Kineococcus endophyticus: one gene and its partner. The protein of the gene in region 2 interacts with the protein of the main gene of each other region in a pairwise test. Links are inferred from orthologs where the notes say so. Each region holds a gene or a part of one and is shown on either strand. Other genes may lie near its edges.

Region 1 (3,743 bases), on a different replicon or contig from region 2:
CGGGGGTGACGCCACTGAAACCCGGGTCGGGCACCGTCCCGCTGCCGGGGTTGTCCGCCACGGTCGTCGACGAGGCGGGGAACGAGGTGGCGCCGGGCGAGCAGGGGGTCCTCGTCATCACGAAGCCCTGGCCCGGCATGGCGCGCACCGTCTGGCGCGACCACGCGCGGTTCGTCACGAGCTACTGGGAACCGTACGCGGCGCAGGGCTTCTACCTCGCCGGTGACGCCGCGACGAAGGACGCCGACGGGTACGTCTGGATCGGCGGCCGGATCGACGACGTCCTCAACGTCTCCGGGCACCGGTTGTCGAGCATCGAACTCGAGTCCGCCCTCGTCTCGCACCCGCGGGTGGCCGAGGCCGCCGTCGTCGGCGCGCCCGACGCGACGACGGGCCAGCGGATCGTGGCGTTCGTCATCCTGCGCGGCGACGGGTCGTCGGAGGTGGCCGCGGAACTGCGCGAGCACGTCGCCCAGCAGATCGGTCCTGTCGCCAAACCCCGTGACGTCGTCGTCGTCCCGGACCTGCCCAAGACGCGGTCGGGCAAGATCATGCGCCGGTTGATGGCCGACATGACCGCCGGTCGCGGCGGCGGGGACGTCACGTCGCTGCAGGACGAGACCGCCCTGTCCGCCGTCGAGACGGCGTGGGCGCAGTACGTGCAGTCGCGCTGACGCTCCGTCCCACCTGCGCTGTCGCGGTTCGTCCTCGTTGCCTCCCCGGGGTCGATGATCGACCTCGGGGAGGCAACGCGGCCCCCGACCGCCGGGCGGCGACGGTTCAGGCGGGGTTGACGCCGCCGGCCTCGGCGGCCGCGGCGACGTCCATCCAGCTCGTCTCCCAGATGTGGCCGTCGGGGTCGAGGAAGCTCGTCCCGTACATCCAGCCGAAGTCCATCGTGGGCGCGTACTCGGCGCCGCCGTTGGCGAGGGCCTTCGCCTTGAGGTCGTCGCACTCGGCGCGGTCGGCGCACGACAGCGCGACCATGACCTCGTTCGAGCCCTTCGGGGCGGCGTCGGTGTGGAGGAACTGCTTCCACTTCTCCGGCTCGTGGACGAGGACGATGATGTTCTCCTCGAGCACGACGCACGCCGTGGTCTCGTCCTCGAACTGCGGGTTGACGCTGAAGCCGAGCGCGGTGAAGAAGGCCTTGGAGACCTCCTTGTCGGCGACCGGCAGGTTGATGAAGGCCATGCGCACGGTGAGCTCCTCAGCGGTCCGGGGCCGACGGGCCGGCCCTCCTGCCCTTCCCGACCTCAGCCTGCCGCAGAACTCATCGGTGGGTCAGAGGTTGGGGAACCACAACCCGATCTCGCGGGCCGCGGACTCCTCGGAGTCCGAACCGTGGACGAGGTTCTGCTGGACCTTCAGGCCCCAGTCGCGGCCCAGGTCGCCGCGGATCGTGCCCGGCGCGGCCGTCGTCGGGTCGGTCGTGCCGGCGAGCGAGCGGAAGCCCTCGATGACGCGGTGGCCCTCGACGACGGCCGCGAGGACGGGCCCGGACAGCATGAACTCGACGAGGGGCTCGTAGAACGGCTTGCCCTCGTGCTCGGCGTAGTGGCCGGCGAGCAGCTCGCGCGTCGCGGTGCGCAGCTCGACGGCGACGAGGGTGTAGCCCTTGGCCTCGATGCGGCGCAGGACCTCCCCCGACAGGTTGCGCCGGACGCCGTCGGGCTTGACGAGGACGAGGGTGCGCTGGGTGGTGGGTTCGGTCACGCCGACGACCCTAGCGGGACGGGCGGCGGCGTCCAGGTGTGGACTGGGGGCGTGGACCGGACGGGCTACCGCGAGCGCGCGTCGTCGGTGCCGGGCGCCGTCGTCTGGACGAGCGCGTCGACCGGCGCGCCCACGGGCCCCGTGCTGCCGGACGGGTGCATGGACCTGCTGTGGCGCAGCGACACCGGACGGCTGCTCGTCGCCGGGCCCGACACCGGCCCCCAGCCCACCGACGAGCCCGGTGGGCCGGCGGCCGGGGTCCGCTGGACGGGCCTGCGCTTCGCCCCGGGCCACGCGCCCGCTGTGCTGGGCGTCCCGGCCGACGTGCTGCGGGACCGCCGCGTCGACCTGGCGGACCTCTGGGACGCCGCCCGCGTGCGCCGCCTCACCGCGCTGGTGGCGGCGAGCCCGACTCCGGGAACGGTCCTGGAGGCCGTGGCCGGCGACGGGCCGGCGCGCGAGGAGTCGCTGCGGCACGCGGTCGGCGCGCTCGCCGCTGGACTGCCCGTGGCACGGGTGGCGGTCGACCTCGACGTCAGCGAGCGGACGCTGCACCGCCGCAGCCTCGCGGCGTTCGGCTACTCCCCGCAGACGCTGGCCCGCGTCCTGCGCTTCCGGCGGGCACTGGCGGGACTGCGGGCGGGCACCGCCCCCGTGCAGGTCGCCGCGGACCTGGGGTTCACCGACCAGGCGCACCTGACGCGGGAGGTGCGCCGCTTCGCCGGGACGACGCCCGGTGCCGTTCAGCCCGGCAGCGGCGCGAACAGGTCGACCGACCCGCCGTCGGGGTCGAGCACCGTCGCGTAGCGCTGTCCCCACACCGCGTCGAACGGCGCGAGGTGCACGGGTGCTCCCGCCGCGGTGAGCTCGGCGAACAGCGCGTCGACGGCGGCGGGGTCCGCGCAGAGGAAGGCCAGGCTGGTCCGGTTGCCCGCCGCCTCCCGCGTGTACGACGGGTCGAAGGACCGGATCGTCTCCTCGGTGTCCCACGCCAGGCGCAGGCCACCGGGCAACGTCGTCTCGACGTGCGGGGCCCCGTCGGCGTCGGCGGGCAGGTCGAGGCCGAGGCGGCGGTAGAAGGCCAGCGAGGCGGCCATGTCGGCGACGACGAGGCCGACGAGGTCGAGGCGGGGCGTGGGCCGAGGCGAGGACTGGGGGTCGGTCATGCGTCCGAGGGTCCCGCGGCCGGGCGTCTCCTGTCTTGCACGCATCGGACACCCCGCGCGCGGGGTGCGCCAGGATGTCGGGGTGCATCACGACCGCGAGGACACCGCCGCCCAGGAGGAGGCGCTGCGCGCCGCCCGCGACGAGGCCGCGCAGGTCCTCGCCGAGCTCGCCGCCGAAGCGCGGTCGTTGTCGAAGGCCTACGCCGGCCGGACGGCGCGCCTGCCCGACGGCTCCGCGCTGGCGGGCCTCGTCGACGCCGCCCGCCGCGCGGAGGAGGCCGTCGACATCGCCGCCCACGACCTCGCCACCGCGCGCGGCGAGGACGCCTGACCCCTCCTCCCCCGGCGGAGAGCACGCCCTCCGCCCCCGCCCCCGCCACGCCGGGGGCGGAAAACACTCTTTCCGCCCCTTGAGGGGGCGGTCGCGGGGCGGAGAGCACGCCTTCCGCCCGCGGCGGGCGCGGTCAGAGGGTCAGGGCGTACGTCCGGTAGGTGGTGTCGCGCACCCAGCCCTCGCTCTCGTAGAGGGCCTGCGCGGTGGTGTTGGTGTGCGCGGTCTCCAGGACAGCGGTCGTCGCGCCCGCCGCACGCGCGTGGTCGGCGACGGCGCGCAGCAGCGTCCGCCCGGCGCCGAGACCGCGGGCGGCCGGGTCGACGAAGAGGTCGTACAGGACCCAGGCGGGAGCCAGCTCCAGGGAGGCCCACGTCGGGTAGCACTGGGCGAACCCCACGGCCCGACCGCCCGCCTCGGCGAGCAGGACGACGCTGTCCCCGTTGCCCATGCGTGCCGACAGGTACGCGGTCACCTCGGCGGGCTCGCGGGGGCACTCGTAGAACTCGAGGTAGCCGGCGAAGAGCCGC
Region 2 (5,131 bases):
CGCCGTTGACGGCCGCGACCGCACCGGCCGCGGAGGCCAGCTCGGCCGGTGTCCGCGGCGAGCTCAGCGTCTGCTGGAGCAGGACCGGCCGCGTGGACGCCCCGGCGGCCAGGCGCACGAGCACCTGGCGGACGGGTCCGGCCGAGGTGGAGCGTTCGAGGGTGACGCCAGGGGCGAGGGCCCGCGCCGCCTCCGCCGCCTCCGCCCGCGCCGCGGTCCGCAGGGGCACGAGCCCCGCCACCGACACCGCGGCGAACGACAACACGGTGCGACGGCGCATGGACTCACCGTAGGTGCTTGGGGTCAGGCCTGGCGCCAGCCCGCGAGCTTGCCGTCCCGGCTGACGGCCTGCAGCCGCTCCTCGACCTGCCGGCGCTCGGCCGTGCCCGTCACGACGAGCAGGTCGTCGCCGTGGCGCAGGACCGTCCGCGGCTGCGGCACGAACGTCGCCCCGTCGCGCGCCACGAGGCTCACGTTGGCCCCGCGCGGCAGCCGCAGCTCGAACACCTCCACCCCGTGCAGCCGGGACCGCGGACCCACCCGCACCTGCACGACGTCCGCCGACAGCGTGCCCAGCGGGGACACCTCGACGTCCAGGTCGGTCGTCGGCGCTGCCGTCACGAGCCCCAGCGTGCGGGCCAGCGGGGCCAGGGTCGGCGCCTGCACGAGCGTGAAGACGACGACTAGGACGAGCACGATGTCGAAGAGCCGCTCCGAGCCGTCGATCCCCGCCACCACCGGCACCGTGGCCAGCACGACCGGCACGGCGCCGCGCAATCCCGCCCACGACAGGAACGCCAGGTCCGGCCGCGGCAGCCGGAACCCCGCGAGGGAGAGGACGACCGAGACCGGCCGGGCCAGGAGGGTGAGCACGAGACCGAGCAGCAGCGCGTCGAAGACCGCCGACGGCAGCCGGGAGGGGTTCGCCAGCAGCCCGAGCATGACGAACAGGCCGATCTGGGCGAGCCAGCCGAACGCCTCGGCGAAACCCCGCGTCGCGTGCCGGTGCGGCAACCGCGCGTTCCCGAGGACGAGCCCGCACAGGTACGTCGCGAGGAACCCCGAGGCGTGCAGGACGTCGGCCACCGCGAAGGCCCCCACGGCCAGCGCCAGCACCGCGACCGGGTAGAGCCCGGAACTCGGCAACGCGCTGCGGCGCAGCAGGAAGGCCCCTGCGGCCCCGACGCCGACCCCGACGACCGTGCCGAGCCCGAGTTCGAACACCGCCTCGGCCAGGTAGAACCACCACGCGTGGTCGGAGTGCCCGGCGGCGACCTCCGTGAGTGCGATGACCGCGATGACCACGGGGGCGTCGTTGAGGCCCGACTCGGCCTCCAGCACCCCGGACAACCGCTGCGGCAGCGGCACCGAGCGCAGCACCGAGAACACCGCGGCCGCGTCGGTGGAGGAGACGACCGCGCCCAGGAGGAAGGACACCGGCCAGCTCGTCTGCAGCAGCAGGTGCGCGCCGACGCCCACGACGCCGATCGAGACGGTCGTGCCGACGGTGGCCAGGACGGAGGCCGGGGCCAGCACGCCCTTGATCGCGTCCCACCGGGTCGTCAGACCGCCCTCGGCCAGGATGAGGACGAGCGCCCCGTACCCGAGGACCTGCGCGATCTCCGCGTCCCCGAAGGGGATGCCCAGCCCGTCCTCGCCCAGGACGAGACCGAGGGCCAGGTAGAGCAGCAGGGAGGGCAGTCCGGTCCGGGCCGACAGGCGCACGGCGAGCACCGCGAGCAGCAGGACTCCGGAGGCCAGCAGCAGCACGCGGCTGAACTCCTCCAGGGTCATGCCGAACCGTAACGCGCGGACTACGGTGCTCACGTGCTCCTGGGAGAACCGCGCCCGTCCGCCTCCGGCCCCCGCTCGTGAGGGGCACCGCGACCGTCGTCGGCTCGGGCCCCAACGGGTTGTCCGCCGCCGTCGTCCTGGCCCGTGCCGGTCTCGAGGTCACCGTCCTGGAGGCCCGCGACCGGGTGGGCGGGGCCTGCACCGACGCCGAACTCCTCGGCCCGGGGGTCGTGACCGACCTGGGGTCGGCGGTCCACCCGTTCGCGGTCGCGAGCCCCTTCTTCCGCGACCTCCCGCTGGAACGGCACGGGCTGCGCTGGCGGCACGGGCGCTACCCCGTCGGCCACCCCCTCGACGACGGACCGGCCGCCGTGCTCCCGCACGACCTCGAGGAGGCCGCCGAGGGGCTCGGGCGGGACGGCCGGGCCTGGCACGCGCTCTTCGCCGGGCCCGTGGCACGGTGGGAGGAGCTCGTCCCCGACGTCCTGGGCCCGTTGCTGCGGGTGCCGTCCTCCCCGCTGGCCCTCGGCCTCTTCGGGGCGCGGGCGGCCTGGCCGGCGGCCGCCTTCGTGCGGACGGTGTTCCGCGAGGAACCCGCGCGGGCGCTGTTCGCGGGCATGGCCGCCCACGCCCTGCAGCCGCACACGCAGGTGCTCACGTCCGCGTTCGGTGCGCTGTTCGGCGCCGCCGCCCACGCCACGGGGTGGCCCGTCCCCGAGGGCGGCTCCGGCGCCATCACCCGTGCGCTGCACGGGGTCCTGACCGAGAACGGCGGTCGCGTCGAGACGGGTCACACCGTCCGCTCGCTCGCCGACCTGCCTCCCGCCGACGTCACCCTGCTCGACGTCACGCCCCGCCAGCTCCTCGCGCTCGGCGCCGACCGGCTGCCCGCGCGCTACGCCGAGGGGCTGCGGCGCTGGAGCTACGGCCCCGGCGCGCACAAGGTCGACTACCTCCTCGACGGGCCCGTCCCGTGGCGCGACCCGCGGCTGGCCGACGCCGTCACCGTGCACCTCGGGGGGACGGCCCGCGAGGTCGCCACCGCCGAGGCCGACGTCGTCGCCGGTCGCCACCCGGACCGCCCGTTCGTCCTCCTCGCCCAGCAGGACGCCGCCGACCCCGGCCGCGCACCCGGCGGGCAGCGCGTCGTCTGGGCCTACGCCCACACCCCCCAGGGCTCGGCCGACCCCCACGTCGGGGAACGGGTGGACCGTCAGGTCGAGCGGTTCGCGCCGGGGTTCCGCGACCGGATCGTCGGACGCGTCGAGACGAGCCCGGCGCAGCTGGAGGAGTGGGACGCCAACCTCGTCGGCGGGGACGTCGGCGGGGGAGCGCTCACGTTGCGGCAGCAGCTCTTCCGGCCCGTCGTCGGGCTCTCGCCCTACCGCGTCCCGCTGCCCGGGACGTACCTGTGCTCGGCCGCCACGCCGCCCGGCGGCGGGGTGCACGGGATGTGCGGGTTCCACGCCGCCAACGTCGCGCTGCGCGACCTCGCCCGGTCCCGCCGGGTGGCTCGTTGTCCGGCGCTGCGCGCCGGCTCCAGCACCCGGCTCGACGAGTGAGTCGGTCGTGACGACGAGCCCACCCCCGGGAGGGCAGCGGAGGGCGCGTCAGGTCGCGAGCCAGAGCCAGCGCGTCGGCGTCACGACGGCCTGGACGAGCTGGTCGTGGGGGAGGGCGGGCAGCGGGCTGACCGCTGCGTCGAGCAGCTCCTCGTCGTGCACGACGGCGACGACGGGGACCCGCGCGGGGACCCGGCGCAGCGCGCGGTCGTAGCTGCCGCCGCCCTGGCCCAGCCGGCGGCCGGCGGTGTCGACGGCCAGGGCGGGCACGACGACCAGGTCGGCGCTCGCGATCGCGTGCACGCCCAGGTGCCCCGGGGTGGCGCCGGCCGGTCGCAGCTCCCAGTCCAGGTCGCCGTCGGGCAGGAGCACGGGCAGCAGCACCTCGACGTCGCGGCGGCGCAGCTCGGCCAGCGACGCGCGGGTGCCGGGCTCCCCGGGCAGGGACGTGTAGGCGGCCACGCGGCTGGCGCCCCCCAGCAGCGGGCAGTCGAGCAGGACCCGGGCGACGGCGGCGTCGACCGCGGCGGCGTCCTCGGGTGGCACTGCGCGACGGGCCGCCCTGATGTCGTGCCGCAGAGCACGTTTGCGGGCGTCGACGGCGAGGACGTCCGGTTCCACGGACAGGTCCCGCCGGACGGAGAGGTCCCCCGTGGCGGATGCCGGGTCGGACGGCGAGCCGGCGTCGAGGACGGTGTCGGGTGTGGGCACGGCCGCTCCTGGTTCGGGCGGACGCGCTCGGGGGTTCCGGTCCCGGTCCGCTCCCGTCGAGTCTGCCTCCTGCGACGGGGTTCCGGAAGGGGTCGACCGGGCCACCCCGTCGGCGCATCGTGGCTGCAGGCAGTGGCCGCCCCTCGACGGGCGGTAGCCTCCGCCCATGACTGAACGCGACGAGCGTCCCGGCCGCACGGTGCGCAAGGCCGTGATCCCCGCCGCCGGTCAGGGAACCCGCTTCCTGCCGGCCACGAAGGCGATGCCCAAGGAGATGCTGCCGGTGGTGGACACCCCGGCCATCCAGTACATCGTCGAGGAGGCCGTCCGCGCCGGGCTCACCGACGTCCTGATGATCACCGGGCGCAACAAGCGCTCCCTCGAGGACCACTTCGACCGCAACGTCGAGCTCGAGGTCGGGCTGGAGAAGAAGGGCGACTCGGCCAAGCTGGCCCGCGTCCAGGAGTCCACCGACCTCGCCCAGGTGCACTACGTCCGCCAGGGCGACCCCAAGGGCCTCGGGCACGCCGTGGCCGTGGCCGAGCAGCACGTCGGCGACGAACCGTTCGTCGTCCTGCTCGGCGACGACATCGTCGACTCCCGCGACCCCCTGCTCGACGTCATGATCAAGGTGCGCGAGGAGCACGGCGGCAGCGTCGTGGCCTTCATGGAGGTCCCCGAGGACCAGATCCACCTCTACGGCTGCGCCGTGGCCGAGCCGACCGGCACGACCGACGTCGTCAAGGTCTCGGGCCTGGTGGAGAAGCCCAAGCGCGAGGAGGCCCCGAGCAACCTCGCCATCATCGGCCGCTACCTGCTCGACCCGGCCGTCTTCGCCGTGCTGCGCGACACCCCGCCCGGCAAGGGCGGGGAGATCCAGCTGACCGACGCCCTGCAGGTCCTCGCCCAGGGCGACGGCCCCGGGTACGGCGTCCACGGCGTCGTGTTCCGCGGCCGCCGGTACGACACCGGCGACAAGCTCGACTACATCAAGGCCGTCGTGCGCCTCGCCAGCGAGCGCGCCGACATCGGCTCGGACCTGCGCGAGTGGCTCGGCGAGTTCG

The links. The genes of interacting proteins can lie anywhere in the genome.
Region 1: the proteins of AB1207_RS14290 (region 2) and ndk interact in binary tests that used the Escherichia coli proteins (3 or more experiments, as listed by UniProt). The link is inferred for Kineococcus endophyticus from one-to-one orthologs.

What each region holds. Positions count from the first base shown.
Region 1 is NZ_JBFNQN010000001.1:12,438-16,180, reverse strand. What follows is about bases 1-2,755. They hold ndk (nucleoside-diphosphate kinase), read right to left. Parts: upstream 1,717-2,755; coding sequence 1,285-1,716; downstream 1-1,284. Other genes in these bases: AB1207_RS00065 (VOC family protein), read right to left, coding at 2,460-2,755; AB1207_RS00070 (helix-turn-helix domain-containing protein), read left to right, coding at 1,768-2,523; AB1207_RS00080 (VOC family protein), read right to left, coding at 781-1,194; acs (acetate--CoA ligase), read left to right, coding at 1-674. In the rest of the region: more of AB1207_RS00065, read right to left, coding at 2,756-2,882; AB1207_RS00060 (hypothetical protein), read left to right, coding at 2,965-3,213; AB1207_RS00055 (GNAT family N-acetyltransferase), read right to left, coding at 3,347-3,743. UniProt on the Escherichia coli protein: Major role in the synthesis of nucleoside triphosphates other than ATP. The ATP gamma phosphate is transferred to the NDP beta phosphate via a ping-pong mechanism, using a phosphorylated active-site intermediate.
Region 2 is NZ_JBFNQN010000009.1:150,959-156,089, reverse strand. What follows is about bases 2,237-5,131. They hold AB1207_RS14290 (5-formyltetrahydrofolate cyclo-ligase), read right to left. Parts: upstream 4,068-5,131; coding sequence 3,405-4,067; downstream 2,237-3,404. Other genes in these bases: galU (UTP--glucose-1-phosphate uridylyltransferase GalU), read left to right, coding at 4,234-5,131; AB1207_RS14295 (phytoene desaturase family protein), read left to right, coding at 2,237-3,356. Outside these bases: AB1207_RS14305 (phosphodiester glycosidase family protein), read right to left, coding at 1-280; AB1207_RS14300 (potassium/proton antiporter), read right to left, coding at 304-1,827; more of AB1207_RS14295, read left to right, coding at 1,872-2,236. UniProt on the Escherichia coli protein: Involved in the removal of 5-formyltetrahydrofolate.